4 regions of the Antribacter sp. NEAU-D49 genome follow, and region 4 is predicted to be linked to each of the others. Evidence: predicted binding sites of a transcription regulator. Region 4 holds the regulator's gene; each other region holds the start of a gene.
The links. The regulator HrcA, encoded in region 4, represses chaperone genes, less so after heat shock. The targets are predictions, from matches to a motif close to TTNGCACTCGNNNNNNNCGAGTGCNAA.

Region 1 (7,394 bases), on a different contig from region 4:
GAACCGGACCACCGCGGCGAGCATCCCGACGGCCACGGCGGTGCCCAGCCCCACGCCGAACGACCAGTGCCCCACGAACGGCTCGGCTCCCGTGAGCAGCACAGCGTCCCCGCGCACGCGGAGCAGCACCGCCCACCCTGCGAGCACCGGGACGGCAACGATCCACACCACGACGGCCCGGACCTCTGCGCTCATACGTCCACAGTGCCAGCAGGCCAGGCCGCCGAGGCGGGCAGCGGACCTGACGGAACCCTGACGGCGACGTGTCCGCCACGTGGACCACCCCTGGCTCACAGAACGGTCGCCGGTATTCTGGGGACAACCATCCAGAGCGGTCGAGAGTCCTGGCTCGTCGACACCGCAGCAACCCGCCGACGGAAGCCTCCCGAGGACAAAGGTGCTAACGCCAGGTCCGATGGAGAGACTCATGGTCACAGAGGCATTCGCACACCCGTCACCCGGCCGGCGCCCCACGGTGTCGTTCGAGCTCATGCCGCCGCGCCGGCCCGAGGCCGCCCCGAACTTCTGGGAGACCGCCCGGCAGCTCGTCGCCGCCCGCCCCGACTTCGTGTCCGTCACCTACGGTGCGGCCGGGGGTGACCGGCAGACGGCGCGGCAGGTGGTGTCGACGCTCCTGGCAGGAACCCCGGTGCTGCCGGTCGCCCACCTCACCTGCGTGGGGGCGTCCCGCGAGGACGTCTCCGAGGTGATCGACGACTTCCTCGAGGCGGGCGTGCGGTCCTTCCTGGCGCTGCGGGGCGACCCGCCGCGCGACCAGCCCGACTGGCGCCCCCCGGCCGACGGCGTGCACTCCAGCATCGAGCTGGTGCGCCTGCTGCGTGAGGTGGAGGCGGCGCGCTGCGCGGCCGACCCGGGCACGGCCCTCCGCGGCGCCGCCCGGCCGCTGACCGTGGCGGTCGCGACGTTCACCGACGGGAACGCCGGAGCGGGCACCACCCGGGCGCAAGAGGTGGAACGGCTCCTCGAGAAGCAGGAGGCGGGGGCGAGCTTCGCCATCACCCAGCTGTTCTACGAGGCGGCGTCGTACGCGGAGTTCGTCGCGGACGCCCGGGCGGCCGGCGTCACGCTGCCCATCCTGGCGGGCATCCTGCCCACTACCGAGCCGCGGCGGCTGCGCCGGGTCGCCGAGCTCACCGGCGTGGCGGCTCCGGCGGCTCTCCTGCGCGAGCTGGACGCCCTGGACGATCCGGAGGCACAGCACGCGTACGGCATCGAGCGGTCGGTGCGGCTTGCTCAGCAGGTGCTCGAGGCGGGCGCGCCGGGGCTCCACGTGTACACGTTCAACAAGCACCGGCCGGCGCTCGACCTGCTCGCCGGGGTGGGGCTGCTGGCCCGCGCGGCTGCCTGACTCCGGGGCCGGACCATCCTCTAGCCAGCGGTTTCTCCGCCGCTCCGCTGTTCGCTCAGAGCGAACACGACACCTCTTGGCACTCACCGGGTGGGAGTGCTAATTCTGGTTCCGTAGCCGGGCGGCGGGGACGCAGCCCCGCCGCCGATTCGCGACGGTCCCGGACGGGCCGGGACCGAGTCGTCGTAGGAGGTGATGTGCGATGGCTACGCGGTGGGACCCGTTCCAGGAGATGGACCGGTTGTTCAACTCCTTGGCCACGACCACACGTGACTCGGCAGCGATGCCGATGGACCTGTTCCGCACCGGCGACCACTACGTTCTCGCCCTCGATCTTCCGGGGGTGGACCCGGGCACCATCGACGTGTCCGTCGAGGACCGCACCCTGACGGTGCGCGCCGAGCGGACCGCCCGCTCGGGCGACGACGTGCAGTGGCTGGTGCGGGAGCGCCCGGCCGGCACCTACGCCCGCCAGCTGACGGTGGGCCGTGGTCTGGCTCTCGACAAGATCTCGGCGTCCTACGCCGACGGTGTGCTGTCGCTGACGATCCCCGTGAGCGAGGAGGCCAAGCCCCGCAAGGTGGAGGTCTCCCACTCGGGCATGGCGACCCCGATCGAGCAGAGCAGCGGACAGCAGACCATCGAGGCCTGACCCGTCGGAGCCCCGGGTCAGGACCCGAGCACCTCGGGTCCACGGAACGGCCGGCCCGCCCGAGCGGCGGGCCGGCCGTTCCGCGTCCCGGGATGTCCTCCTTGTGACATCTTGAGAAATTCTTTTCGCAGGCATGGTCAGAACGTGGGTGAAAGTGGTACCTCTTCGGAGCACCATCTCCCGTCCACACGACCACCGGAGGCCTGTGTGTCCACCCGCCCCACGCACGACCACGACCACGACCACGAGCACGACCACGCCCTGAACCGCCGGGATCTGCTGCGCGGTGCCGTCGTGCTCGGCATCGGCTCGTCCACCGGCTTGATCTCCGCCGCTGTCGGCGCTGGTGCGGCCGCCGCCGACGAGGCAGTCGGCGCGGCTGCCACCCAGGCCGCCGGCCCGTCCGTCTGGCCCGCTCCCGACCCGTCCACCCAGGCCGCTCTCGACGCGACCGCTGCCGCTCCGGGCGTCCTGGTCGCCGCCCCGACCATCGCGAGCTGTGCCACCTGGGGCGCCGCCGCCCCGCGCGGCACCATCTCGACGGTCAGCACGGACCCCGACAAGATCCTGATCCACCACACGGCGTCCGGGAACGTCACCGACTACTCGCAGGCCGCGGGCTACCAGATCGCCCGCGACATCCAGCAGTGGCACTTCGCCAACGGCTGGGTCGACAGCGGCCAGCACCTCACGGTGAGCCGCGGCGGCTACGTCATGGAGGGGCGCCGGGGGTCGCTGTCCCGGCTCCAGACCAGCAACGGGATGGTCGTCGGCGCGCACGCCCCGGGCCAGAACGACAAGGCCATCGGCATCGAGAACCAGGGCACGTACACGAACGCGACGCCGCCCGCCGCGCTCTGGAACCGTCTGGTCCAGCTCTGCGCCTACATCTGCCAGCAGTACAGCATCGCGCCGTCGCGGATCTACGGCCACCGCGACTTCACCGCGACGGAGTGCCCGGGCGAGGCGTTCTACGCCCTGCTCCCGCAGCTCCGCACCGAGGTGGCCGCCGCCCTCGCCGGGACTGCCTGGTCCGTGATCGTGGACAACACCTCGGCCGGGTTCGCCGCCGGGGCGAGCTGGCTCACGTCCACGTACTCCGGCGAGCGGTACGGCGCCAGCTACCGGTACGCGACGCCCGCCGAGGTGAGCGACCTCGCCACCTACACCGCCACGATCCCGGCCGCGGGGCGCTACCGCGTGGAGGCCTGGTTCCCCGGCATCGCGGGCTACAACGCCTCGACGCCGTTCGTGATCAGCACGGGCAGCGAGACCACCACCGTCCGCGTCGACCAGTCCACGGGCGGCGGCGCCTGGCTCTCGCTGGGCACCTACGCCATGACGGCGGGAACCCGGCAGGTGGTGTCGGTCAGCCGCTGGACGTCGGGCACCGACTACGTGATCGCCGACGCCGTCCGCATCACCCGGGTCTGAACGCACCTCCCGGGTCCCCCGCCCCGAGTTGTCAGAAGCTCTCCGGCGTATGTGCCGGGGGGGGTGGGGCCAAAACGGCGGGGCGGGGGGGGGGGGGGGGGGGGGGGCGCTACTTCAGCGAGCCCGCCGTGAGCCCGCCCACCAGGCGTTTCTCGATGGCGAGGAACAGCAGCACCACGGGCACGATCGCCACCACCGACACCCCGAACACGTAGTGCCACGACGTCTCGTACTGGCCCACGAACTTGGTGAGCGCCACCGACAGCGGCTGGTTCCCCGCCGTGGACAGCACCACGAGCGACGCCGCGAACTCGTTCCACGACGCCACGAACGTGAACACGATCGCCGTCACGACGCCCGGCCACACGAGCGGCAGGTTGATCCGCGCCAGCACGGTGAACGTCCCGGCGCCGTCGAGCTGGGCCGCCTCGTCGACCTCCTTGGGGATGCCCGCGAAGAAGCTGTGCATGATCCACACGGCGAACGACAGGTTGAACGCGGCGTTCACCAGGATCATCGCCGCCCAGGTGTCGAGCAGCCCCACGGCGAGGAACTCCCGGAACAGGCCCGACGTGAGCACCGCCGGCTGCATCATCTGCGTGACGATGACGAGGAACAGGAAGACGTACCGGCCCGGGAAGCGGAACCGCGCCGTGTAGTACGCGGCCGGAAGCGCCACCGCCAGCACCAGCAGCGTGGCGCACACCGAGATCACCAGGGTGGAGACCAGGTTCTGCACCAGCGGCGTCTCGGGCGTGGACCACATGGTCACGTAGTTCTCCCAGTGCCACTCCACCGGGAAGTAGGTGGGGTCCACGGACCGGATCTGCGCCTTCGTCTTCACCGAGCCGAAGAACATGATCAGGTACGGCAGCAGGAACACCACGAGCACCGCGAGCCCGGCCGTCGTGCGCAGCACGACGGAGGCCAGCGGCACCTGGTCCGTGGTGTAGCGCCGCCGGCGCACGGTCCGCACGGGAGCGGTGCCCGACGGCGGCCTGGCCGCCTCGGTCATGACGGCCACCTAGACCTCCTCGAGCGGGCGGACGACCCGCAGATAGACCGCGACGATGGCTACCACCAGCACGAAGGCCACCACGGACAGCGCGCTGGCGAGGTCGATCCGGTGCTGGTTCTGCATGTACTTGAAGATCATCGTCATCACGGTGTCGGCGTCGTAGCCCGGGATGGACCCGGTCATGACCCGGAGGATCGGCAGCGAGTTGAAGACGTTGATGATGTTGATGAGCACGGCGACCGCCAGCGCGCTGCGGAGCTGGGGCAGGATCACGCCGAAGTAGGCCCGCACGGGCCCGGCGCCGTCGATGCGCGCGGCCTCGACCGTCTCCCCGGGCACCGTCTGCAGCCCGGCGAGGATCGTGTAGGTGGTGAAGGGCAGCGAGACGAAGACCGCCACCGCGATGGCCCATGCGAACGCCGTGCCGGGGTTGCGCGTCCAGCCGAAGCCCTCCGGCCGGTCGATCAGCCCGATGTCGACGAGGAACGCGTTGATGATGCCGAAGTAGGGCTCGAGGCCGTAGTGCACCACGAGGGTGGTCATCACGACGCTGGCCGCCCACGGCACCACCACCGCCATGCGGACGAGCCGCCTGCCGGGGAACGCCTTGTCGAGAAGCTGCGCGAGAGCGAGCGAGATCACGACCGTCAGCCCCACCACCACCACGACCCACACCAGCGTGCGCCCGACGATGGGCCAGAAGTAGGGGAATGCGAAGACCTCCGCGTAGTTCGCGAGGCCGACCCCGCCCCGGTCGACGCCGCTCTGGCTGATGTCCCGGGTGCTGTTCCCGATCATGAGACCGATCGGGAACAGCACCACGAGGACGATCAGGGCCAGGGCGGGTCCGATCCAGGGCAGAGCCCGGAGGAACGCCCTCATGGCCGTCAGCCCGCGTCGACCTGGGCCTGGATCTCCGCCAGCACGTCGGCGGCGGGCTTGCCGGTGGCGAGCTGGCCGAAGAGCGCCTTGAACGCGGAGTCCGCGGCGGACCACTTCGGGTTGGCGTTCGGGTAGAACTGGGCGTCGGGCAGCACCGCCAGGAACGGGGCGAGCGCCTCCTCGTCGGCGAGCGCATCAGCACCCGTCTTCGTGGTGGGCAGGAAGCCTTCGGCCTGGACCCACGGCACGTACACGTCGGCCGCGTAGAAGTAGTCGAAGAACGCGGTGACGGCCTCCTGCTTGTCCCCGTCGTTCTGGAACGCCATGAGGTGGTCGGCCACGCCCAGCGTGAACGGGCTGCCGTCCTTCGTGGGGATCGGGTGGACCGAGTACTCGAGCGCGGGGTTGTTCTCGGCGATCTGCCCCACGGTCGGCGGGAGGCCCACCTGCATGCCGATCTTGCCCTGGACGAAGATGTCGAGCAGCGGCGTGCGGTCGGTGGAGCCGGCGTCGGCCTGCGTGGCGCCCTCCGCGACCATCCGCTGGACGAACTCGGCGGCCGCGAGGTTCTCCGGGGTGTCGATGGTGATCTCGTCGGCGTCGCCGAAGGTGCCGCCGCCGCCCCACAGCCACACCGCCGCCTCCGCCTGGGCCTCCTCCGACCCGAGCGGCATGCCGTACCCGGCCACGCCGCCGCCGAGGGCGGAGACCTTCTTCGCGGACTCGAGCAGCTCCTCCCAGGTGGTCGGCACCTGTGCGCCGGCCTGCGCCAGGAGGGCGTCGTTGACGAAGAGCGCCCGGGCCGACGCGATGAACGGCAGCCCGTAGGTCACGCCGTCCACCTGCGCGTTGGCCAGGAAGCTGTCCTGGAAGTCGGCGTAGGTCTCGTCCGAGGTGACGTCCTCGACCGGGTACAGCAGCTCGTCGGCCGCGAAGCCGGCGAACGGTCCGCCGTTGTAGATGTCGGGAGCCTGACCGCCCTGGATCTTGGTGGCGATGACGCTCTCGAGGTTGTCCCACGACTCCACCTGGAGGTTGACAGTGATGTCCGGGTTCTCGGCCTCGAACCCGGCGATCACGTCTTCCCAGAGGCCCTGCGTCGCGTCGGAGTAGCTGGGGACGAGCAGGTCGAGGGTGGCCCCTCCGTCACCGCCCCCGTCGTCGGTGCCGCCGCCGAAACCGCAAGCGGTGAGTCCTGTCGTGGTGACCAGCGTGATCGCGATGATCGCGCCGGCTCGCCTGGTGTGCCGCACGTGTGCCCCTTGTCGCCGGTCCTGACGAATTTGCGCCCGATCCGTACTTTCCTATCGAGGGCACGATGCTGGCGCACGCCGACACTCCGGTCAAGACCTCACCAAAAAAGGGAAAGCGCCGTCCCTGGGGTCCGCAGACCTCGGGGACGACGCTCGAATCACTCGGCCTCGGCGACAGAGACCGCGAGTCCTCAGCGCTCGCGCGCGCCCACCATGGGCAGGCCGAAGGCGAGCGCCACCGCGACGATCCCGCCCACGAACAGGTACGGCCCCACAGCCACGTCGCGGGAGGCGCCGATGCCGATCAGCGCGAGACCGGCGAGGAACAGGACGAAACACAGGACCACGCGGACGAGCAGGACCGGCGTCGGCTCCTGCTTCTCGCGGCGGGCCACCTCGAAGTTGCTCATGGCACAACCGTAGCGCGGGCCGTGGCACGCATCACCCGCCACCCCCCTGGAACCCACGGCGCGGCCTTCATAGAATCGATTCGATGCCTTCCACCCCGCCGTTCTCCGGCACCGCCCTGCCCGTGGACCCTCGAGTCTCCCGCGCCCGCTGGTCCCTCATGGCGCTCTTCGTCCTGTTCGGCGTGACCCAGACCAGCTGGATGAGCCGGCTGCCCTCCATCCGCGAGGGTCTCGGCGTCTCGTCCGCGGAGCTGGGCGCGTTCCTCATCGTCGGAGCCGTCGGCGCCCTCGCCGCGGTCACCACCTCCGGCGCCGTCATCACCCGCTTCGGCAACCGCGCCACGCTCGTCTTCGCCGCCTCGGGCAACGCGGTCGG
Region 2 (7,394 bases), on a different contig from region 4:
CCGGGAGCGCGCGACATGTTCGCCGCCGACGACGAGATGCGCGCCGGCGCCGCTCGCACCAACGCGCTCCTGCAGGCCGGCTACCTGATCGTCGGCCTGCGCGCCGCCGGCCTCTCCGCGGGCCCGATGCACGGCCTCTACGACGGGATCGACGCGGAGTTCTTCGCCGAGAGCGGCTGGAAGAGCCTGCTCGTCGTCAACGCCGGCTACACCGAGGGCGAGGGCACCGACCGCCCGCGCGCGCCGCGCCTGTCGTTCGACGAGGTGTCGCGGGTCGTCTGACCTGTCCCAGCCCTGCCCCTGCCGAGGTAGTCACGTCGTCCGGCGACGTGACTACCTCGGCGTCTGTGGTCTCACGGGAGCGGGCGGCCGGCCCGCATCTCAGCCACCAGCGCGTCGACCACCGCCTCCAGGTCCCCGCCGTGCTGCGCCGCCGTGGCCCGCTGCCGCTGGTAGGAGGCGCCGGTCCGCAGGATGTCACGCACGCCGGCGAGCTCCGCGCTGCAGCCGAGCCGCTCGGCGACCGGCTCCAGCTCGACGAGCAGCTTGCCGACCGAGTCGGTGACCAGCTCCTCCTCGCCGTCGGCGTCCGTGATGACGATGGCCTCCATGCCGTACCGCGCCGCCCGCCACTTGTTCTCCCGGACGAACCAGTGGGGCATGGTCGGCAGGGTGCGGCCGTGGTCGAGCTGGGTCGACAGATGCTCCACGAGGCAGTGCACCAGCGCCGACAGGGCCAGCAGCTCCGTGAGGTTCGTGGGCCCGTCGCAGACCCGCACCTCCAGGGTCCCGTAGGCGGGCGACGGGCGGATGTCCCAGTGGATCTCGTTGAACTGGTCGACCACCCCTACGTGCACCAGGTCGCCCGCGTACGCCTCGAGCTGCTCCCACGTGTCGAACTGGTAGGGGAGGCCCGCCGTGGGGATCTGCTGGAACAGGAGCGTGCGGGTCGAGGCGTAGCCCGTGTCCGTCCCGCTCCAGTACGGCGACGACGCCGAGAGCGCCTGCAGGTGCGGCATGTAGGGCAGCAGCCCGGCCAGGAGCGGCAGCGCCTTGGCCTGGTCCTCGACCCCCACGTGCACGTGCAGCCCGTAGATCAGGAGCTGCCGGCCCCAGAACTGCGTGCGGTCGATGATCCGGGTGTACCGGTCCTTGTCGGTGACCTTCTGCGCCTCCCAGCTCGCGAAGGGGTGCGTGCCGGCGCACATCAGCTCCACCCGCTGGGGATCGGTGATGCGGCGGATCTCGTCGACCGAGCGCTGCAGGTCGGCTCCCGCCTCGCCGACGGTGCGGCTCACGCCGCTCACCACCTCCACGGTGTTGCGGAGGAACTCCGACTTGAACCGGGGGTGGTCGCCGTCCGGCGCCAGGGCGTCCAGCACCGTCCCGGCGGTCTGCCGCAGGTCGCCGGAGTCGGCGTCGACCAGGGCGAGCTCCCACTCCAGGCCGACAGTCGACCGCTCCGACCTGGCGAACGGCAGGCGTGCGGGCGTGCTCATGCACGGCTCCCGAGCGGCTCGACCACCAGGACCTGCTGAGATCCCGCGACGCGCGTGAGGATGACCGTGGCTTCCTCGGACCCGGTCAGGACGAGCTGGGACCGCAGCTGCTCAGGCACGACGGCGGTGCCCCGCTTCTTGATGGTGATGCGGCCGACGTTGCGCTCGCGGAGGTACGCCTTGAGCCGCTTCAGCCCGAACGGCATCGTGTCGAGCACCCGGTACCCCGTGGCGACGGGAGCAGGCGAGCCGTCGTCGGCCGGGCTCGGGGCGGCGCCCGTGGGCAGAGGCGCGGGCGCGTCGGTGGTGATGTACGCGATCGTGGGGTCCACGAGCCGCCCGCCGAGCTCCGCCGCGACGTGCGCCACGAGACCGGCGCGGATGACCGCGCCGTCGGGCTCGTAGAGGTACTGGCCGACCGCCCCTACCTGGGGCTCCACGAGCGTTCCTGGCTCCTCGCGGACCGTGCGGCTGAGGGTGTGCTCCTTGCCCTCGGCATCGGTCACGGTGCGGAGCACCAGAGCCGACCGGCCCGGCCCCGACGGGGCGAGGGGGCCGAACCAGAGCCCGGCCTCGACGACGTCCCCGTCCACCGACACCCACTGCGTCTCGGCGTCCGCGGGCAGGCCGTCGTGGGGGATGCCCGGGCCCACCTTGATGCCCACGGCCGGTACAGCGTCCCGCAGGGCCCACACGGCGTCGAGCGGCGGCGCGTACGCGCGCGGGTCGAAGATGCGGGTGCCCGTACGCGTGCGGCGGGCCGGGTCGGCGTAGACGCCGTCGACGCCCTCGGCGACGAGGTCGAGCGCCAGGCCGTCAGCGTGGCGCACCTCCGCCTCCGGGAAGTGGCGGAGGTTGACGGTAGCGATGGCCGACGTGACCTCGTCGATGTCCGTGGCCAGCACGCGCAGGCCGGTGGCGGCGAATGTCATGGCGTCGGCGCCGATGCCGCACGTCAGGTCGGCCACGAGGGTGGCGCCCGCGTCGCGGTAGCGCCGGGCGTGCACGGCGGCGACGAGGAGCCGCGTCGCCTGCTCCAGCCCGTCCGGGGTGAACAGCATGCCGTCGGCGAAGTCGCCGAACTTGGCCCGCGCCTTGGCCCGCAGCCGCGACTGGGTCAGCGCGGCGGCGGCGAGGTCCGGTGCGATCCCGCCGTCCCGCAGCCTCGTCGCCGTACGCATGGCGAGCCGTTCGTCGTAGGGCGGGAGGGCGCCAAGCAGTGCCCAACCTTCCGGGCTGAGAAGTTTGCTCAGAATCGCCGCATCCATGGGCAGATCTTTCCATGCGAGTCGGGCGGCTGGCGAGACCCCCACGAGGGCACTTTTCGCGAACTTTGCCTAACGGGGGTGAGTAATTGGCTTGTTGAGCCACCCGGTGCCCGATCGACCCGCTGTGGGTGAAGGTCCTGGCCCGGAGGCCTGTACCCCCAGCACATCACGGATCGGCCGTGTGTCGCGAGACGGCCCGTGCGCGACGGCGGTGACGGCGCCGTCGCGGCCGGGGCGAATTGGCACTCGCCTTGACCGAGTGCTAGCGCCGACCTAGATTTGGGGGTGTCACCGCCGCCCTCGGCTCTGCCGGGACGGCGGCGGTGCCGTGAGATGTTCCGTGCCCGCCGGCACCCGCGACGACGGCGGAACGCCGAACGCTCGACCCGCTCAGACAACCACCGCAGCTGATCAACGATCTGCTCACGAAAGAGGAGGTCCGACGTGTCGGTCCCCATCAAGCCGCTCGAGGACCGGATCGTGGTCAAGGCTCTCGAGGCCGAGACCACGACCGCTTCCGGCCTGGTCATCCCGGACACCGCCAAGGAGAAGCCCCAGGAGGGCGAGGTCCTGGCCGTGGGCCCGGGCCGCGTCGACGACAACGGCAACCGTGTGCCGCTGGACGTCACCGTGGGTGACAAGGTGATCTACTCGAAGTACGGCGGCACCGAGGTCAAGTACGCGGGTGAGGAGTACCTGGTGCTCTCCGCTCGCGACATCCTCGCCGTGGTCGTCAGCTGACGCTCGGCCCACACGCCTGAGCGCGGCGGACACCGCGATCGCCGAAGGCCCCGCACCGCCATGGTGCGGGGCCTTCGTGCGTCACGCGGAGGGCTTGTCGCGGCACGCTCCGGACGCTCAGGTGCTCGGGGTGGTGCGGCCAGATCTGCTCGTGCGGCCAGATCTGCTCGTGCGGCCAGATCTGCACGGGCGGGCGGCTGCTCGCGCGGGGCGCGGCACAGCGGTACCGACGCTCGTCTGGGGTGCGGTCCGTCAGGCGCTGACGGCCTTGCCCGCCAGGATCGCGGCCCGTTCGTCCTCGCTCAGGCCGCCCCAGACGCCGTAAGGCTCGCGCACCCGGAGCGACTGCTCCCGGCACTGCATCATCACGGGGCAGCTGCGGCAGATCGCCTTGGCCGCCTCCGCGCGGCGGCGCCTGGTGGAGCCCCGCTCGCCCTCTGGGTGGAAGAACAGGGTGTCGTCCGCATCGCGGCACGCCCCCTGGTACTGCCACTCCCACAGTTCCATCACCGGTCCGGGAAGCCTCGAGATCTCCGTCATGCCGAACAACCTACAAGTTGTGCAGAAATTGTTCAAGGGGCGTGCCGAAATGATCCAGACCGATTCGATCGTGACAAAAGCGTTTCAGGGCTGGCTCGGTTCGTGACCTGATTTGTTCGGAACTGCAACGAAATGGCCGCAGTTACGCGGCTCGCCGGGGTTCGCAGTGGCGACAGCCTGTCCGTCTCGGCAGAATCGAGGCATGACATCCTCGCGACCTGCCCCGTCCACGGGCGGGTCACGCGCGTCCAGTCCCGGCCTTGCCGTCGCTGCCGTCGCCAGGCGGCTCGGGGTCGCTCCGGCGACCCTGCGCACCTGGGACCGTCGCTACGGGCTGGGGCCCTCGGGACGCACCGCCGGCTCGCACCGCCGCTACACGCCCGACGACGTCGCCCGCCTCATGGTGATGCGACGGCTCACGCTCGAGGGACACGCGCCGGCGGACGCCGCGCAGCTCGCCAAGGAGGCGGGGGCCGAGGAGCTCACGACCGTCGGTGACCTGCAGGACGACGGCGAGGGTGCCGGGGGCGGCCAGGACGAGGGCCACGACCCCGATGCGCTCGGCGGGCCGCTGACCGCACCTCCCGCCGCTCCTGGCGACCTCGGCCGAGCGCGAGGCGAGGCGCCCGCCGGGGCCGGGGCGCCGTCGTCGGGCAGCGAGGAGGAGACGCTCCGGCGCGGCCACCTGCGCGCCCTCCCCGGCGGCGCTGCCGCGAGCACCGTGGCCACGCTGAGGTCTGCTCCCGCGGCGCCCACGCCGGGGCGGCTGTCGGCCCTGGTGGACGCGGCGCTGGCCTACAACCGCACGTCGTGCGACGCCCTGCTGGCACTGGGCCCCGACGGCGACCCCGCCACCTGGTGGACCGAGCTGGTCGAGCCCGCGTGGCGCCGCGTCGCGGAGCGCACCGTCCTCGCGACGCCGGGTGAGGTCCCGGAGGTGGTGCTCGCCACGGCTGCGCTGAGGGCGCTGCGCAACTACACCGAGGAGTTCGAGCGGGCGATCGTCGAGGCAGGCGGCCCGCCGGCCAACCACCCGAGCCGGATGCGCAAGATCGTGCTCGTGTTCGCCGCGCCGGACGAGCTGGTGCCCCTGTCCGCGCACGCGCTCGCCGCGGCGCTGGCGGCACAAGGGTCGATGGCCAAGATCGTGACGGGACCGGCGAGCACGCACCGCTCCGTGGAGCTCGTCACCATGGTCCGGCCGGCGGCCCTCGTGCTCGCCACCACCCAGGCGCGGCCCGACCTCGATGTGGTGCACGCGGTGCACGAGAGCTATCCCGAGCTGCCCATCTTCGTGGGTCTGCGCCGGGACGCCGCGGCGTCGGACCTGCCGTTCGGCCCCACGGTGCAGCAGCTGCGGTCGTTCAACGGGCTGCTCCACGAGGTGCTCGCCGTCCTGCGGTGACCGGCTCGCGTGACGCACGCGACCCCCGGACCCGCTGGCCGGGTCACGGGGTGCTCGGCGTAGACTCTTGACATGACGGACTCGACCTCTGGGGTGCCCGCGCGCGACCCGTTCGCCTTCCTCGGCCTCACGTACGACGACGTGCTGCTGCTGCCGAACGAGACCGACGTCATCCCCAGCGAGGTCGACACCACGTCGCGCCTGACCCGGGAGATCGACGTGCGGGTCCCGCTCCTCTCGGCGGCGATGGACACGGTGACCGAGTCGCGCATGGCGGTGGCCATGGCCCGGCAGGGTGGCATCGGCATCATCCACCGCAACCTGTCCATCGAGCGCCAGGCCAGCCACGTCGACCGCGTGAAGCGGTCCGAGTCGGGGATGATCACCGACCCCGTGACGGTGGGCCCCGAGGCCACGCTCGCCGAGCTCGACCGGCTGTGCGGCACGTACCGGGTGTCGGGCCTGCCGGTGGTGGAGCCCGACGGCAAGCTCGTCGGCATCATCACCAACCGCGACCTGCGCTTCGTGAACCCCGCCGACTTCGAGACCCGCAAGGTCCGTGAGGTCATGACGCAGATGCCGCTCGTGACCGCGCCCGTGGGCATCTCGCGGGACGACGCGGCGGCGCTGCTCGCCAAGCACAAGATCGAGAAGCTGCCCCTGGTGGACGGTACGGGCCACCTCCGCGGCCTGATCACGGTCAAGGACTTCACCAAGGCGGACCAGTACCCGCACGCGACCAAGGACGGCGAGGGCCGGCTCCGTGTGGGCGCCGCCATCGGCTTCTTCGGCGACGCGCTCGACCGCGCTGCGGCCCTGCGGGACGCGGGCGTCGACGTGCTGGTGGCCGACACGGCCAACGGCCACGCGCGGCTCCTGCTCGAGATGATCACCAAGCTCAAGAAGGACCCCGCGTTCGCGGGCGTGCAGGTCATCGGCGGCAACGTCGCCACGCGGGCGGGCGCCCAGGCGCTGGTCGACGCGGGCGCGGACGCGGTGAAGGTGGGCGTGGGGCCGGGCTCGATCTGCACCACGCGCGTGGTCGCGGGTGTGGGTGTGCCGCAGGTGACGGCCATCTACGAGGCGTCCCTCGCGGCCCGTCCGGCCGGTGTCCCGGTCATCGGCGACGGCGGGCTGCAGTACTCGGGTGACATCGCGAAGGCTCTCGTGGCCGGCGCCGACACCGTCATGCTCGGCTCGCTGCTCGCGGGCTGCGACGAGTCCCCGGGCGACCTGGTGTTCGTCAACGGCAAGCAGTACAAGCACTACCGCGGCATGGGCTCGCTCGGGGCCATGGCGTCGCGCGGCAAGAAGTCGTACTCGAAGGACCGCTACTTCCAGGCGGACGTGGTGGCCGACGACAAGATCGTGCCCGAGGGCATCGAGGGTCAGGTCCCCTACCGCGGCCCGCTCTCCGCGGTGGCCTACCAGCTCGTGGGCGGGCTGCACCAGTCGATGTTCTACGTGGGTGCGCACACCATCCCGGAGCTGCAGGAGCGCGGTCACTTCGTGCGCATCACGGCGGCGGGGCTCAAGGAGTCGCACCCGCACGACATCCAGATGACGGTCGAGGCGCCCAACTACGGCCGGCACTGACCGGACAAGACAGTGATCCCTGCCAGGCTCCGGCGAGAGAGCCTGGCAGGGATCACTGCGCTCACCGTATCAGTCGCGGAAGGTCTCGATGTGCGCGCCCAGCTCGATGAGGCGCTCGGTGAGCTGCTCGTAGCCGCGGGCGATGATGTCGACGCCGCGGAGCTCCGAGGTGCCCTTCGAGGCGAGCATGCCGAGCAGGATGACCACCGCCGGCCGTAGGGCGGGCGGGCAGCTGACCTCAGCACCCGAGAAGCGCGTGGGGCCCGTCACCTGGAGCCGGTGCGCATCGAGCAGCCGCACGTCGGCGCCCAGCCGCGTCAGGTCGGTCAGGTGTACCGCACGGCC
Region 3 (7,394 bases), on a different contig from region 4:
TCCCGCCGGGCCGCACCGTCGACCTCGTGATCCTCGACGCGGTGCAGCACGTTCCCGTGGAGGTGGTCGTGTCGGCCATCTCCCGCGGCCGTCAGGTCGTGGTGGTGGGCGACCCGCGGTCGGCGTCGGGCACCGCGGTGCGCGAGCTGTCCGCCCTGCTGCCCGCAGTGTCCCTGCAGCCCGTGCCGGGCTGGCGCGACTCGCGCCTCACCGCCCTCCTCACCGAGCACGGGTACGACGGCGTGCTGCGGCCCGCGCCGCTGCCGCGCACCGAGGCGCTGGTGCACCTCTCGATCGTGGACGGCACGGGCATGCCCGACCCGGTCTCGGGCACCGTGGAGTCCACGCGGGCCGAGGTGGAACGGGTGGTCGACCTCGCGATCGAGCACGCCCTCACCCGGCCCGAGGAGACGTTCGGCATCGTCACCGTGACGTCCGTGCACGCCGACCGGATCCGCGAGGCGCTGCTCGCGGAGGTGCGGGCCAACCCTGCGCTGGCGCCCTTCTTCGCCGGGTCGCGGCCCGAGCCCGTGGTGGTCGCCGACGTGACCGGCGCGGCCGGGCTGCAGCGCGACACCATCGTGCTGACCCTTGGCTTCGGGCGTACCCCGCACGGGCGCGTGCTGCACCGGTTCGGCGTGCTGGGCGAGGCGGGCGGCGACGCGATGCTGCTCGGCGCCCTGGGCGCCACGCGCAAGCGGCTGCACGTGGTGTCGTGCTTCCCGGCGTCCGACCTCGACCCCGAGCGGCTCCGCGGCCCCGGCCCGCAGCTGCTCGCCGAGGTGCTGGCGTTCGCGGAGGAGCGGTCCGGGCTTGCTGACCCTGTCGAGATCGGCAACGGGGTGGACGTGGCCCGCGCGCCCGACCGGCTCGTGATCGACCTGGGTGAGCGGCTCTGGCGGTCCGGGCTCGTGGTCGAGACCGACTACGGCGTAGGCACCGGGGACCGGATCCCGCTCGCCGTGGGTCACCCCGACCTGCCCGGCGAGCTCCTGGTGGCCGTCCTCACCGACGACGCCGGCTATGTGGCCGAGCCGTCCATCCGCGTGCGCGACCGGCAGCTCGCCGAGCGCCTCGAACGGCTCGGCTGGGTGGTGGCGCAGGTGTGGTCCGCCGCGGCGTTCCTCGACCCCGACGGCGAGGCGGAGCGCGTGCGGCGCGTGGTCCAGGCGGTGCGCGACGAGCGCGTCGGCGTCTCGGGGGGAGTCGCCCCCGCGCCGGAGCCGGTGGTTCCGGCGGTGCTGGACTGACTGTCCCGCCCCGAGTTGTTGTCAGAAGCTCTCCGGCAAATGCGCCGGGGAGCTTCTGACAACTCGCGGCAGGGACAATGGGGGAGTGAGCGAGACCGACGAACCTGGCGTGGGAGAGCCTGGCGTGGGCGAGCCTGGCGTGGGCGAGCCTGGCGTGGGCGAGCCCGGCGCTGGCGAGAGCACCGGCCGACGGCGCGGGCCGCGCCGTGCCGTGCGCCGCGGGACCGAGCGGGAGACCGTGGTGGGCGTCAGCGCCGACGAACGGCCCGACGGCTGGAGCGAGGCCGGTTCCCGCGGAGAGCGGCCGGCGGGGGAGTTCGGCGACAACGACGAGCGGCTGCAGCGGGACGTACCGCCGCACTGGTGACGGGGCCCCTCCGCTGTGGGCTGAGGGCGGGCAGACGCAGAACGGGACGTGAGCCCGGGCGGGGTGCCCGGGGCTCACGTCCCGTTGTGCTGGTCGGCTCTCGAGCGTGCTGAGTCAGCCGGAGAGAGGACTCAGCGCATCGACTGCGTGCGCAGCAGGTCGCGGATCTCGCCCAGCAGGATCACGTCCTGCGAGGGAGCCTCGGGCTCGGGCTCGAGGCCCTTCTTGCGGCGCTCCTGCAGGTGGTTGATCGGCAGGACGACGCAGAAGTAGAGCGCGGCCGCGACGATGAGGAAGTTCAGGATCGCCTGCAGGAAGATGCCGATGCTGAAGTCGGCCCCGTTGAGCGTGAAGACGCCGACCCCCGAGATGTCCGGCGAGCCGAAGATGGCGGCGATCAGCGGGTTGAGGATGCCCTCCATCAGACCGTTGACGATGGTGGTGAACGCGCCGCCGATGATGATGCCGACGGCCAGGTCGATGACGTTGCCGCGGCTGATGAAGTCCTTGAAGCCCTGAAGCATGGGTGTCCCCCCTGAGGTGGTGTGCAAAGGTCAGCGGGTCCAGGCGCTGACCTTGACCCGTACGGGATTGTGGGAGTCGGGGGCCGGGTCCGCACGTCGAACGGGCAAATTGACGCGGACGCGCCCCTTTTGTCCCAGACTGCAGGGCCGTCACGGGACCAGCACCGCCGCAACAGTTCCCCGGCTGGAGACCGCTGACAGGAGCGGCGCCTCCTCGGGTGACACGGCGACCAGGGTGACCGCCGGGCCGTCGTCGGCGGCCGGGCCGAGCAGCCCGCCCGCGACGCTCTCCGGAGCCTCGGGCAGCGGCAGGACGAGGGCGCGCCGGGCGAGGTACGGCGGAGCGGGGCCGGCGGCGAAGCCGCCAGGGCTCGGCGCCGCACCGAAGCCGTCGTCCACCGCGACGAGGTCCACGCGGTCGCCGGCGCGCAGCAGCCCGCTGACGGAAGGGTCGGCGAGGCGGACCGGTACCACCACGGTGCCGGGCGGGGCGTGGGCGCCGATTCCTTGCTCCACGGCCAGCGCCGCATGGAGCAGCACGCCGGTGGGCAGGCCGGCCACGGCGACGCGTCCGACGGCGTCGTCCGCCGACGTGAGCGTCCCCGGCGGGACGAGCTCGCGGGCCACGGGGCGGACGGCGACGTCATCGGGCACCAGCTCCTGGCCGGCCGCGACCGGCCGGGCGAGGAGCACCACGTCGGCCGAGGGCGGCGGGGCCGGGCGCAGCGCCTGCACGGACAAGGCTGCGGCGAGTCCGCAGCAGGCCGCGGCGGCGACGAAGCGCCGCCGCCAGAGGAGGCGGCGGGCTCGTCGAAGGCCGCGGTCGAGCGCGCTGCGGGCCCGAGGGGCCGCCAGGGAGGGGAGCTTCATGACGGCGACGCTAGGCGCCGCACGAGGCCGCCCGCCGGGCGGCGATGGTGCCCTGTGGACAGAGAGGGGAAAGAGGCCCGTGTGGTCGGGCTCCCCGCCCGCCTGCTCAGGCGGAGGCGGCCTTCGCGGGCGAGCCGCTGGTCCCGGACGAGCTCGACGACCCGGAGGAGGTCGCCGCGGGGGCGGCGGCCGGCGTCGACGACGCGTCGGAGGACGACGAGCCCGACGACGACGAGGAGGTGGTCGCGCTCTTGGAGCCGCGGGAGTCGGTCCGGTAGAAGCCGGACCCCTTGAAGGTGACGCCCACCGAGCCGAAGACCTTGCGCAGCTGTCCGCCGCACTCCGGGCACTCGGTGAGCGAGCTGTCGGTGAACGCCTGGTGGATGTCGAACGCGTGGCCGCAGTCGGCACACCGGTACGCGTAGGTGGGCACGTTCTCTCCTCGGGGACTGCAGGTCGCGGGCCTCACGGCGAACCGGGCCCCGCGCTGGCACTCGGGCTTTTCGAGTGCCAATCATAACCATTGGCGGACGCCGGATAGTCCGGGTGTCAGGAGCCGGGCGTACGCCCGGCCCCGGGAAGGACAGCCGGTGTGCTCGCGGTAGTCTCGCCTGCGTGTCTGCGACCACACCTGCTGAGACCACTGCTGCTGCCGAGGTGGCAGCGCCCGAGCCGCCGGTGCGCCGCCTGTCCCGACTACGCAGGCTGGTGGTCGGCACCGCCGTCGTCGTGGTGGTGGCGCTCGTGGCCACGACCACCTTCGCCTGGGTCACCAGCCGCCGGCCCCTGCCGGAGACGTCCGGGGAGATCGTCGTGGACGGCCTCGCCGACGACGTGAAGGTCTTCCGCGACGCCCAGGGCGTGCCGCAGATCTACGCCTCCACGACCGAGGACCTGTTCCGGGCGCAGGGCTACATCCAGGCGCAGGACCGCTTCTTCGAGATGGACTACCGCCGGCACGCGACAGCCGGCCGGCTGGCCGAGCTCGTGGGCGACAACGAGACCGCCATCCAGGCGGACAAGGTCACGCGGACCCTCGGCTGGCGCAAGGTCGCCGAGGAGGAGATGAACCTCATCAGCCCGGAGACCAAGTCGTACCTCGCGGCCTACGCGGAGGGCGTCAACGCCTACCTGGACGACCGGGAGCCCGGCGAGCTCGCCGTCGAGTACACGGTCCTCGGCGCCATGGTCCAGCTCGAGGACCCGGAGCCCTGGGAGCCCGTGGACTCGCTCGCCTGGCTCAAGGCCATGGCCTGGGACCTTCGCGGCAACTACGACGACGAGCTGGACCGGGCGCTCGCCTACAGCAGGCTCCAGGACGAGGAGCGGGTGAACGCCCTCTTCCCGGCCTACGCGACGGCGCAGAACCAGCCCATCCTCAACCCGGCCGACCTGGAGCCTGTGGCGGCGCCCGTCGCGGACGCGACCCAGACGTCGTCGGGCACGACGGCGGAGCCCGCCCCGAGCGGTGACGTCCCGTTCCGAAACCCCGAGCTGGAGGGTGCGCTCGACGCGGCGCGCGAGGCGCTCGACGCAGTCCCCGTGCAGATCGCCCGAGGTGAGGGCACAGGCTCGAACTCGTGGGTGATCTCAGGGGAGCTGACGCAGTCGGGCAAGCCGCTGCTCGCGAACGACCCGCACCTTGCGCTCGACGCACCGGGCGTCTGGGCGCAGGTGGGCCTGCACTGCACCACCGTGGGCCCGGAGTGCCCGTTCGACGTGGCGGGCTTCTCGTTCGCCGGGTTCCCGGGCGTGGTGATCGGGCACAACGCCGACCTCGCGTGGGGCCTGACCAACATGGGCGCCGACGTCACCGACTTCTTCATCGAGCGCGTCCGCGACGACAACTGGCTCCGGGACAGCAGCGCAGACGTCTGGGAGCCCATCACGACCGACACGGAGACCATCCGCGTCGCGGGCGGGAGCCCGATCGAGCTGGAGATCCGGTCCACGGCCCACGGTCCGCTCATCTCGGGCGTCATGGACCTGGAGCCGGTCGAGGACTCGCCCACGGAGACGGGTACCGACCTGGGTGACTACGAGATCGCGCTCGCGTGGACCGCGCTCGAGCCGGGACGCACCGCCGACGCGGTGTTCCTGATGAACCTCGCGTCGACGGCCGAAGACATCCAGGCCGCGGCGGCGATCTTCGACGTGCCGGCGCAGAACATCGTGTTCGCCACGACCGACGGGCACATCGGCTACCAGGCGCCGGGCCGCATCCCCGTGCGCGCGCAGTTCGCCGGGGGGACCCCCGAGCCCGACGGCACGTGGCCTCGTCCCGGCTGGGACCCGCGCTACGACTGGACCGGCTACGTGGACGCCGCGCAGATGCCCCGGGTGCTCGACCCCGCCGAGGGCTTCATCGTGGCCGCGAACCAGGCGGTGCTCCCGAGCGGGACCGGCCCCTTCCTGACGCGCGACTGGGACTACGGCTACCGCTCGGAGCGCATCCGCACGCTCATCCAGGAGCAGATCTCGTCGGGCAACAAGTTCACGGCCGACGACATGAGCCGCATCCAGAACGACGAGTGGAGCAAGTTCGCGGACGTGCTCGTGCCCGTGCTGCTCGACGTCGAGCTCGGTGACGGGTACGACGCCGACGGCCAGGCGCTCCTCGAGGACTGGGACCGCAAGATGGAGGCCGACTCCGCCGCTGCCGCGTACTTCTCGGCGGTATGGCGCAACCTCCTGCGGGCCACGTTCTGGGACGAGCTCCCCGAGACCATGCGGCCCGACGGCGGCGGCCAGTGGCTCACCGTGCTGCGGGCCATGCTCGACAATCCGGAGGATCCCTTCTGGGACGACCGCTCCACCGTGGCCGCCACCGAGCAGCGGGACCAGATCCTCACCGAGGCGATGGTGAGCGCTCGGCGTGACCTCACCGTCGAGCTGGGCAAGGATGCGAGCGAGTGGACCTGGGGCACGCTGCACCAGCTGCGGCTGGAACACCTGCTGCTCGGCGGCGAGGGAGTGCCCAGCCCGGTGCGCCAGTACATGAACCCCGCCCCGGAGAAGGTGGGCGGCGGGTCGGCCGTGGTGAGCGCGAGCTCCTGGGACGCGGGCGACGCCGGCGGCAGCTTCGACGTGACGAGCGGCCCGTCGATGCGCATGGTGGTGGACCTGGACGACCTCGACGCGTCCACGTGGGTGGTGGTGACCGGGACGTCGGCGCACCCGGCGTCACCGCACTACGACGACCAGCTCCCGGCCTGGGCTGCGGGCGAGACGTTCGAGTGGCCGTTCACCGCGGACGCCGTCGAGAAGCTGGCGGAGGACGAGCTGACGCTGGTGCCGTGAGGCGGGCGGGTGCGCCCTGCCCGCCGTGCTGCGGGCGGGCGCGGCCGTCTCAGTCCAGCCAGCGCCAGTCCACCGTCGTGGCGACGCCGTGCACCAGCACGTCGTGCTCCAGGGCGGGCAGCGGACGCACGGTGGCGTCGTAGAACTCCTCGGGGAACACGACGGCGAGGACCCGGGCGTCAGGCCGCGCGTGGGCCAGGACCCGGTCGTACCAGCCGCCGCCCTGGCCCAGCCGGACGCCCCGGGAGTCCACGGCGAGGGCGGGGGCGATGATCACGTCGGCCGCGCTGACGGCGTCCGCGCCGAGGGGCGGGCTGCTGGGCTCGGGCGGGCGGCCGGGCGCTCGTTCGAGCAGGTCCTCCGGACCGTCGTACTCGGCCCAGTCGCGGGCCAGACCGGCCCCGAGGACAGGGAGCAGCACCCGGGCTCCGCGGGCGGCGAGCCGCTCCAGGAGGGGGCCGGTCCCCGGCTCGGTGGAGCGGGCGGCGTAGGCGGCCACGCAGGTGGCGTCCCGGACCTCGGGCACGGACGCGATCACGTCCGCGAAGGCGGCCGCGGCCTCCGCCCGCAGGCGCGCGGACCGGGTGGTGCGGTGCGCGCGGATCGCCCGGCGCAGCTGCTCCTTGGCGTCCTCCGTCTCCATCCCGGGCTTGACCGGGTAGGGCTGGGTCGTGGGGGACGGAGTGAGGCTCATGAGGGCTATTGTTCCAAATCTTCTGCGACAGAATTGTTACGTGGGGCTACAAGGGAAGGCGGGGTGTCGCTGTGCGTCTGCTCGGCGGGTCAAGATCGTCCGTCCGTGGTAAACCCTCCCCCAAGGGGGCTGCGCTCGCAGGGCGCGACAGGGGGCACACAGACATGAGCTACAGGCCGGCGGATGCGCCGTGGGACGGGGCCCGGGAAGCGGAGACGCCGACGGTGACCCCCCGGTTCGCGAAGGGGTGGACCATGGCCAAGCCGTGGCCGGTGACCTTGCGCGAGGACACGCGCCAGGGTGTGGTGGTGCTGCGACCGCTGCACCGGCGCGACAGCGCCGACTGGATGCGTCTCCGCTCCGAGAACGCCGCGTGGCTGGAGCCCTGG
Region 4 (7,394 bases):
AGCTCGCGCGCGGCCCCCGGGTCGGCCACCGGCAGCGGCACCCCCGCCAGCGGCGTGGTCGCCTCCTCGTGCAGCACCACCACGGCGCCGCCCGCGCCCACCACCTCGGCCGTGCGCACGGCGAGCTGCTTGGTGGTGACGGCGTCCCCGACGGTCGGCAGGCAGGCCCGTCGGGCCTGCTTGGTGGCCGCGCGCACGGTGCTCACCCAGCGCGCCCGCGACTTGGCGGCCCGGTCTCCCCGCCACACCACGACGGAGCGTTCGGCCTGCCAGGGCAGGATCGCGTCGGCACCGAGCTCGGTCGCCGCCTCGATCGCCAGCTCGTCCCGGTCGCCCTTCGCGAGGGCCTGCACGAGCGTGACGACGACCGACGGCGCCGGCTCGACGACGACGCGGCCCACCCGCAGGTGCACCGACCCGCCCTCGACCGACTCGACGACCGTCTCGAGCCGCACGCCCGCGCCGTCGACCACGTCGATGCGCTCACCGGGGCCGCGCCGCTGGACCACTCCCGCGTGCCGGCCCTCGGCCCCGTCGAGCACGTAGACCGACCCCTCGGTGACGGCCGCGAGCGGAGCCGCCGACGACGTCTCCGCGAGGAACACCGGCGCGCTCATCGGTCAGCGTCCGGAGAGCTTGTCACGCAGCCGCGAGAAGACACCCGGGTGCGCGGCGGACAGCCGCGGGTCGGGCCGCTCCTCCCCGCGCAGCCGCGCGAGGGTCTGCAGCAGCTCCTCCTGCTCGGCGTCCAGCGCGGTGGGCACCAGAACCTCGATGTGGACGTTGAGGTCGCCGCGGCCGTTCGCGTGGAGGTGGCCCACGCCGAGCCCCTTGAGCGTGACGACCTGCCCCGGCTGGGTGCCCGGGCGGAGGTCGATCTCCTGCGGCCCGTCCAGCGTGTCGAGCTCCAGCACGGTCCCGAGGGCCGCGGCCGTCATGGGCACCTGGAGGGTGCAGTGCAGGTCGTCCCCGCGGCGCACGAACGTGTCGTGGGCCCGCTCGCGGATCTCCACGTAGAGGTCGCCGGCGGGACCACCGCCGGGACCGACCTCGCCCTGAGCGGTCAGCTTGATGCGGGTACCCGTGTCGACACCGGCCGGCACGTTCACGGTCACGGTGCGGCGCGAGCGCACGCGACCCTCGCCGGCGCAGTCGGAGCACGGCTCCGGGATGACGGTGCCGAAGCCGCCGCACGCGGCGCAGGGCGCGGTAGTCATGACCTGGCCGAGGAACGACCGGGCCACGCGCTGGACGGAACCGCGTCCGTGGCAGACGTCGCAGGTGCGCGCCGACGTGCCCGGACGGGCGCCGTCACCCCCGCACGTGGAGCACGCTACGGCGGTGTCGACCTGCAGCTCGCGCTTGGTCCCGAAGGTGGCCTCGGCCAGGTCGAGGTCGAGCCGCACGAGCGCGTCGTTGCCCCGCCGGGCACGCGGCACCGGTCCGGACGGCTGCCCGCCGCCGAAAAACGTCTCGAAGATGTCCTGGAAGCCGAAGCCGTTGCCGAAGCCGCCCCCGGCGCCGCCGCCCGGGGCGGTCGGGTCCACGCCCATGTCGTACTGCTGGCGCTTGTCCGCGTTGGACAGCACCTCGTACGCGCGCGCGACGTCCTTGAACCGTTCTTCGCCTGCTTCGCCCGCGACGTCCGGGTGGAGCTCACGCGCGAGCTTGCGGTACGCCTTCTTGATCTGCTCGGGCGTGGCGTCACGCTGGACGCCGAGGATCTCGTAGTAGTCGGTCACAGGTCTCTCTTCGCAGACGGTTCGGTCGGCTGGTCAGGTAACGGTGCTCAGGTGCCCGTCGCCGGGCGCGACCCGGTGCATCGGTCGCGCGCCCGGGGCGGGCGGGGGTCAGGTGGACGTCACGTGGGCAGGACCCGGGAGAGGTAGCGGGCGACGGCGCGCACCGCCGCGATGGTGCCGGGGTAGTCCATCCGGGTGGGGCCGATCGAGCCGAGGATGGCGAGCGTGTCGCCGTCCGTACCGTAGCCCGAGGAGACCACCGACGCCTCGGTCAGGCCCTCGAGCCGGTTCTCGTGGCCGATCCGGACGGCGACGCTCTGGTCGGCGACCATCTCGGTGAGCAGGCCGAGCAGGACGACCTGCTCCTCGAGCGCCTCGAGCACCGGGCTGAGACCCTGCTCGAAGCGCATTCCCGCCCGGGCGAGGTTGGCCTGCCCGGCCAGCACGATGCGCTCCTCGCTCTCCTCGCCGAGGGTCTCGGTGACGAGGTCGGCGACGGCGGAGGCCACGGGCCGCACGTCCGGTGGCAGCGCGGCCATGACGCGGTCGAACGCCGCCCCGACGTCGGCCAGCCGCTTGCCGGCCGCCGCGGCGTTCAGGCGCGCCCGGAGCTCGCCCAGGGTGCCCTCGTCCAGCCCGGGCGTCACGTCGAGGAAGCGCTGCTCCACCCGGCCCGTGTCGGTGATGACGACGACGAGCAGCCTGGACTCGCCGGTCGGTACCAGCTCCAGGTGCCGCAGGCCCGACCGCCGGAGCGACGGGTACTGCACCACGGCGACCTGGCCGGTGAGCTGGGCGATGAGGCGTCCGGCGCGAGTCATCACGTCGTCCAGGTCCACCGCCTCGGAGAGGAAGGTCTCGATGGCGCGCTTCTGCGGCTGCGAGAGCGGCTTCACCTCGGCGAGCCGGTCCACGAACAGGCGGTAGCCCTTGTCGGTCGGGATGCGCCCGGCGGAGGTGTGCGGCTGCGCGATGTACCCGGCCTCCTCGAGGGCGGCCATGTCGTTGCGCACCGTCGCGGGCGAGACGCCCAGCTGGTGCCGCTCCGTGAGCACGCGCGAGCCCACGGGCTCTCTCGTGCGGACGTAGTCCTCCACGATGGCCCGCAGCACGTCCAGCCTGCGATCCTCACTCATCGCGCGCACCTCCGTCCGGCACTCTCGGTTCCTGAGTGCTAATTCTACGCGGGGCGACCGACACTACCGGTGCGCAGCGCCGTGGCAAGAGGCTGGACCGCCTCGGCGAGCGCCTCGGCCGCGTGCCGGCTCATCCCCACGGCGTTCGCGAAGCCGTGGACGTGGCCGGTCACGACCTGGACGGTGGTGGGGACCCCAGCGTCGCGGAGGCGGGCGGCGTAAGCAAGACCCTCGTCCCGCAGCACGTCGAAGCCCGCGACGACCACGTGGGCCGGAGCCACGCCGGAGAGGTCCCGGGCGCGGATCGGTGAGACGCGCGGGTCGGACGCGGGGACGCCGTCGGGCAGGTACTTGCCGTGGTACCAGGACAGCCGGTCGGCCGCCAGGGCGTACCCGTCGAAGAGGGCCTCCGACGGGTACCTGCGGGTCATGTCCGTGCCCGGGTAGAGCAGGAGCTGGAAGGCCGGCCCGCCATCGGCGTCGTCGCGGGTGAGGTTCGCCACGACGGCGGCGAGGTTGCCGCCCGCGCTGTCGCCCGCGACGGCCACCGGGAGCCGCGCGTCCGACCACGGGCCGGGCTGGTCACGCACGTGACGGAACACGTCCAGGGCGTCGGTCAGGGCGGCCGGGAAGGGGTGCTCCGGAGCCAGGGCGTAGTCGACGGAGATCACGACGGCGTCCACCGCCAGCGCGAGGAAACGGCAGACGGGGTCGGCCGTGTCGAGGTCGCCGAGGACGAAGCCCCCACCGTGGAGGTACACCACGATCCCGTCGGGCGGGCGGGCCGGGTCCGCCTGGTAGAGCCGGACGGGGACCGGCCCGCCGGAGCCCTGGACCGCGGTGTCCTCGACACGCGCCACGGGCACCGGGTCGTGCAGGAGCCTTGCCTCGAACGCGACCCGGGCGCGCGCCCGCTCCACGGTCTCGCCCGGCCGGGGCCGGACGAGCGGGGCCAGCCGCAGCGCGGCCTGGACCTCGGGGTACAGGCGCTGCCCGTCCACGACGTGCGGGGGCCCGGCCAGGACTCGCACCACCGGGGCGGGGAGCCGCCCCACGGCGCGCACGGCGGCCCGGATCGCGCGTTCCGCTCGCTCGCGCACCTCCGCACCTCCTCCGCGACCGCTCAGGGGCCGGACCGGCCCTACCGCTGTCTGCCCAGCCTGGCCCGGACCGCCGATGCAAGCACGCGGGCCCGGCCCGACACGGCGGTCGCCGCGTGCCTCGCGGCGTCGGCCGGGCGGCCGTTCATCGCCGCGATGAGCGCGTCGAGCGTGGGCAGGTCGATCGCTCCACGCGAGAAGATGGCGACCGCGCGCAGCGGCAGCTCGCGCGAGGACCGTTCGAGCATCTGCCGGGACGCCTCGTCACCGGCCTCGTCGACCGGGGTACGGCGGCTCACCGCCTGCTGGAGCAGGGCGCCGAGACGCGAGCTCTCCCCCACCTCGCCCAGCAGCGAGTCGCGCGTGTACGGGCGCACCGGGCGCGGCCTGGGCACCGGGCGTCCCAGCCGCCGGGCGAACTCGTCGTCCGTGCGCGCCACCGGCTCGGCGTCGGCGGGCTGGGGCGCGGCCGTGACCCCGCCCTCCACCTCGACCGGGAGCGTGGCCACCACGTCCACGGAGCTGCGGGCCACCTCGACCTCGAAGCGGCCCACCGGTGTACGCCAGCCCGGCGCTCCCGCGTCGTAGAAGGCGAACGCCCTGGCGGGCACCCGCACCCGCACCTCGCGGCTCTCGCCGGGCGCCAGGTGCACCTTCGCGAACCCGCCGAGCTCGCGCCGGGGGCGGAGCACCACGCCCGTGGCGTCGTGGACGTACACCTGGACGACGTCGGACCCCGCGCGGCCGCCGGTGTTCGTGACGGTCACCGTGACCGTGACGTCGTCGCCCGGCGTGATGGTCTGCCGGTCGAGCGCCGCGCCGTTCCACGCGAAGGTGGTGTAGCCGAGCCCGTGCCCGAATGCGTAGGCCGGCTCGATGCCGGACGTGACGTGGTGCCGGTAGCCCACCATGAGGCCCTCGCGGTGCTCCACCTGGTGGGGGTGCCCCGGGAACCACGGGTCGGACGCGACGTCCTCCTGCCGGGCCGGGAAGGTCTCCGCCAGACGCCCGCCCGGCTCCGCGTCGCCGAACAGCACGTCGACGAGCGCGGCTCCGCCGGCCTGCCCGCCCAGATACGACTCGACGATCGCCGCGACGCGGTCGCGCCACGGCAGCAGCACCGGGCCACCGTTCGACAGCGCCACGACGGTGCGCGGGTTCACCGCGGCCACGGCCGTCACCAGGGCGTCGTGCTGGGCGGGGAGGGTCAGGTCGTCCCGGTCGAAGCCCTCGCTCTCGCGGACGGCGGGCAGCCCCACGAGCACGACGACGACGTCGGCGCCGCTCGCCACGTCGATCGCCTCCGCGAGGAGCGCCGCGTCGTCGGCCGACCGCGTCGGCTCGTAGCCACGCGCAAAGGTGACCTCCACCCCGCGGCGGCGCAGCTCGTCGAGCACCGACGTGACGCGGGTGGGGTTCACCTGCGACGACCCGGCGCCCTGGAATCGCGGCTCCTCCGCGAACGCACCCACGACCGCCAGCCGCACGCCCGGCGTGAGGGGGAGCAGCCCGTCGTTCCGCAGCAGGACGGTGCCCGCCGCCGCGACCCGGCGCGCCAGGGCGTCGTCGGCCGCGCGCAGGTCGTCGGGGACCACGCCGGGCGCGTCCCCGGGCTTCGGCGCACGGGCCACGAGGTCGAGCACCCGCTGGGCCGACGTCGTCACGGCCTCCTCCGCGAGCGCGCCGGTGCGGACCGCCTCGTGCACCTCCGCGTCGAAGAGCCCGCGGCTGCCCGGCATCTCGAGGTCGAGCCCCGCGGCGACCCCCGCTGCCCGGTCGTGCACGGCGGCCCAGTCGCTCATGACCAGCCCGTCGAAGCCCCACTCCTCCCGGAGGATGCGGGTGAGCAGCCCGTGGTGCTCCGTGGTGTGGAGCCCGTCGAGCAGGTTGTACGACGCCATCACCGTCCACGGCCGGGCGCTCCGCACCGCGTGCTCGAAGCCCGCCAGGTAGATCTCCCGCAGGGTGCGCTCGTCGACGACAGCGTCCACGACGAACCGGTGCGACTCCTGGTTGTTCACCGCGAAGTGCTTGAGGCACGCGCCCACGCCCTGCGACTGGATGCCCTCGACCAGGGCTGCCGCCATGCGGCCGCTCACGACGGGGTCCTCGGAGAGGTACTCGAAGTTTCGCCCGCACAGCGGGTGGCGCTTGATGTTGAGCCCTGGGCCCAGGACGACGCCCACCCCGAGCGCCCGCGCCTCTGCCCCGACGGCGCGACCCACCTCGGCGGCGAGGTCCTCGTCCCAGGTGCTGGCCAGGGTCACGGCGGGCGGGAAGCAGGTGGCCGGCTCGCTGTGCCCGAGACCCAGGTGGTCGCCGACGCCGGGCTGGTACCGCAGGCCCTGCGGGCCGTCGCTCAGCACCACGGCGGGGACGCCCCGGCCCGGCAGCGGCTGGGTCAGCCACGACCCGCTGCCCGAGAGCAGGGTGACGCGCTCGTCGAGGTTCAGGTCGCTCGCAGGCGGCGTCGTCGTCATGCCGTCATCCAACCAGGGGCGGGGAGCGTGGGCGCGCCCACGCGCCGCCCTTTCGCCAACCCTGCGCCGAGACAGTGCCGCCGTCGGACGAACGCACTGTCTCGGCGAGAGGGCGGGACACGCGGCGTCCGGCTCCGTCGGGGCGACGCTCCGCGCGCCTAGGCTCGCGACCGTGCGAGACGACCGCTACGGCTCCGACGTCCTGTCCCCGTCCTTCCCGGGCGCGGCCCGAGGGCGGCGCCCGGCATCCACGCCGGTGCCCGCCGAGCCGGGACTGGTGGTGGAGGACGTCGACACCGGCTGGGTGGGCGCGGTGGTCCGGGTGGAGAAGTCGGGCGGGATGCACGTGGTGGTCCTGGAGGACCGTCGTGGGCGCACCCGCACATTCCCCCTGGGCCCGGGGTTCTGGGTGGACGGCAAGCCGGTGGAGCTGACCGCCCCCGTGGTGACCCGGGCGCCCGCAGCCCCCGCCCGCACCGCCTCCGGCTCCGTCGCGGTGCACGGGGCCCGTGCCCGGGTGGCGCGAGGCAGCCGCATCTGGGTGGAGGGCAAGCACGACGCGGAGCTCGTCGAGAAGGTCTGGGGCGACGACCTCCGGATCGAGGGCGTGGTGGTGGAGATGCTCGACGGCGTGGACCACCTCGCCGAACGTTTGGCCGCCTTCGACCCCGATCCGGAGCGCCGGGTCGGGGTGCTCGTCGACCACCTGGTGCCCGGCTCCAAGGAGCAGCGGCTGGCTGACGAGGCCCTGCGCGGCGTCGCACCCGGGACGGTGCTGGTGCTGGGCCACCCCTACGTCGACGTGTGGCAGGCGGTGCGCGCCGAGCGCCTGGGGCTTGCCCGCTGGCCCGTGATCGATCGGGGCACCGAGTGGAAGCGCGGGATCCTCCGCGAGCTGGGCTGGCCCGCCGACACCCAGGAGGACGTGGCCCGCGC

Region 1: AC060K_RS06120 (Hsp20/alpha crystallin family protein) is a predicted target of HrcA. The motif match lies at 1,446-1,472, and genes of this name have one in related genera.
Region 2: groES (co-chaperone GroES) is a predicted target of HrcA. The motif match lies at 3,007-3,033, and genes of this name have one in related genera.
Region 3: AC060K_RS10905 (FmdB family zinc ribbon protein) is a predicted target of HrcA. The motif match lies at 3,499-3,525, and genes of this name have one in related genera.

Annotation. Positions count from the first base shown of each region.
Region 1 covers NZ_JBXTSN010000005.1:61,079-68,472, forward strand. The annotation lists gene AC060K_RS06110 (hypothetical protein) at 1-195, opposite strand, end outside; SAM riboswitch class I at 320-422, shown strand; gene AC060K_RS06115 (methylenetetrahydrofolate reductase) at 428-1,369, shown strand; gene AC060K_RS06120 (Hsp20/alpha crystallin family protein) at 1,572-2,021, shown strand; gene AC060K_RS06125 (golvesin C-terminal-like domain-containing protein) at 2,229-3,455, shown strand; gene AC060K_RS06130 (carbohydrate ABC transporter permease) at 3,565-4,470, opposite strand; gene AC060K_RS06135 (carbohydrate ABC transporter permease) at 4,480-5,355, opposite strand; gene AC060K_RS06140 (extracellular solute-binding protein) at 5,361-6,608, opposite strand; gene AC060K_RS06145 (hypothetical protein) at 6,800-7,018, opposite strand; gene AC060K_RS06150 (MFS transporter) at 7,102-7,394, shown strand, end outside.
Region 2 covers NZ_JBXTSN010000013.1:97,897-105,290, forward strand. The annotation lists gene AC060K_RS12015 (malonic semialdehyde reductase) at 1-282, shown strand, start outside; gene AC060K_RS12020 (glutamate--cysteine ligase) at 354-1,499, opposite strand; gene AC060K_RS12025 (class I SAM-dependent methyltransferase) at 1,496-2,767, opposite strand; gene groES (co-chaperone GroES) at 3,212-3,508, shown strand; gene AC060K_RS12035 (WhiB family transcriptional regulator) at 3,761-4,048, opposite strand; gene AC060K_RS12040 (MerR family transcriptional regulator) at 4,251-5,453, shown strand; gene guaB (IMP dehydrogenase) at 5,526-7,049, shown strand; gene AC060K_RS12050 (UDP-N-acetylglucosamine 1-carboxyvinyltransferase) at 7,119-7,394, opposite strand, start outside.
Region 3 covers NZ_JBXTSN010000012.1:3,854-11,247, reverse strand. The annotation lists gene AC060K_RS10925 (hypothetical protein) at 1-1,250, shown strand, start outside; gene AC060K_RS10920 (hypothetical protein) at 1,336-1,617, shown strand; gene mscL (large conductance mechanosensitive channel protein MscL) at 1,749-2,141, opposite strand; gene AC060K_RS10910 (SAF domain-containing protein) at 2,292-3,011, opposite strand; gene AC060K_RS10905 (FmdB family zinc ribbon protein) at 3,118-3,444, opposite strand; gene AC060K_RS10900 (penicillin acylase family protein) at 3,690-6,311, shown strand; gene AC060K_RS10895 (5-formyltetrahydrofolate cyclo-ligase) at 6,361-7,005, opposite strand; gene AC060K_RS10890 (GNAT family N-acetyltransferase) at 7,260-7,394, shown strand, end outside.
Region 4 covers NZ_JBXTSN010000030.1:23,852-31,245, reverse strand. The annotation lists gene AC060K_RS19170 (16S rRNA (uracil(1498)-N(3))-methyltransferase) at 1-617, opposite strand, end outside; gene dnaJ (molecular chaperone DnaJ) at 621-1,742, opposite strand; gene hrcA (heat-inducible transcriptional repressor HrcA) at 1,862-2,878, opposite strand; gene AC060K_RS19155 (alpha/beta hydrolase) at 2,923-3,978, opposite strand; gene AC060K_RS19150 (glycoside hydrolase family 3 C-terminal domain-containing protein) at 4,020-6,458, opposite strand; gene AC060K_RS19145 (DUF3097 domain-containing protein) at 6,631-7,394, shown strand, end outside.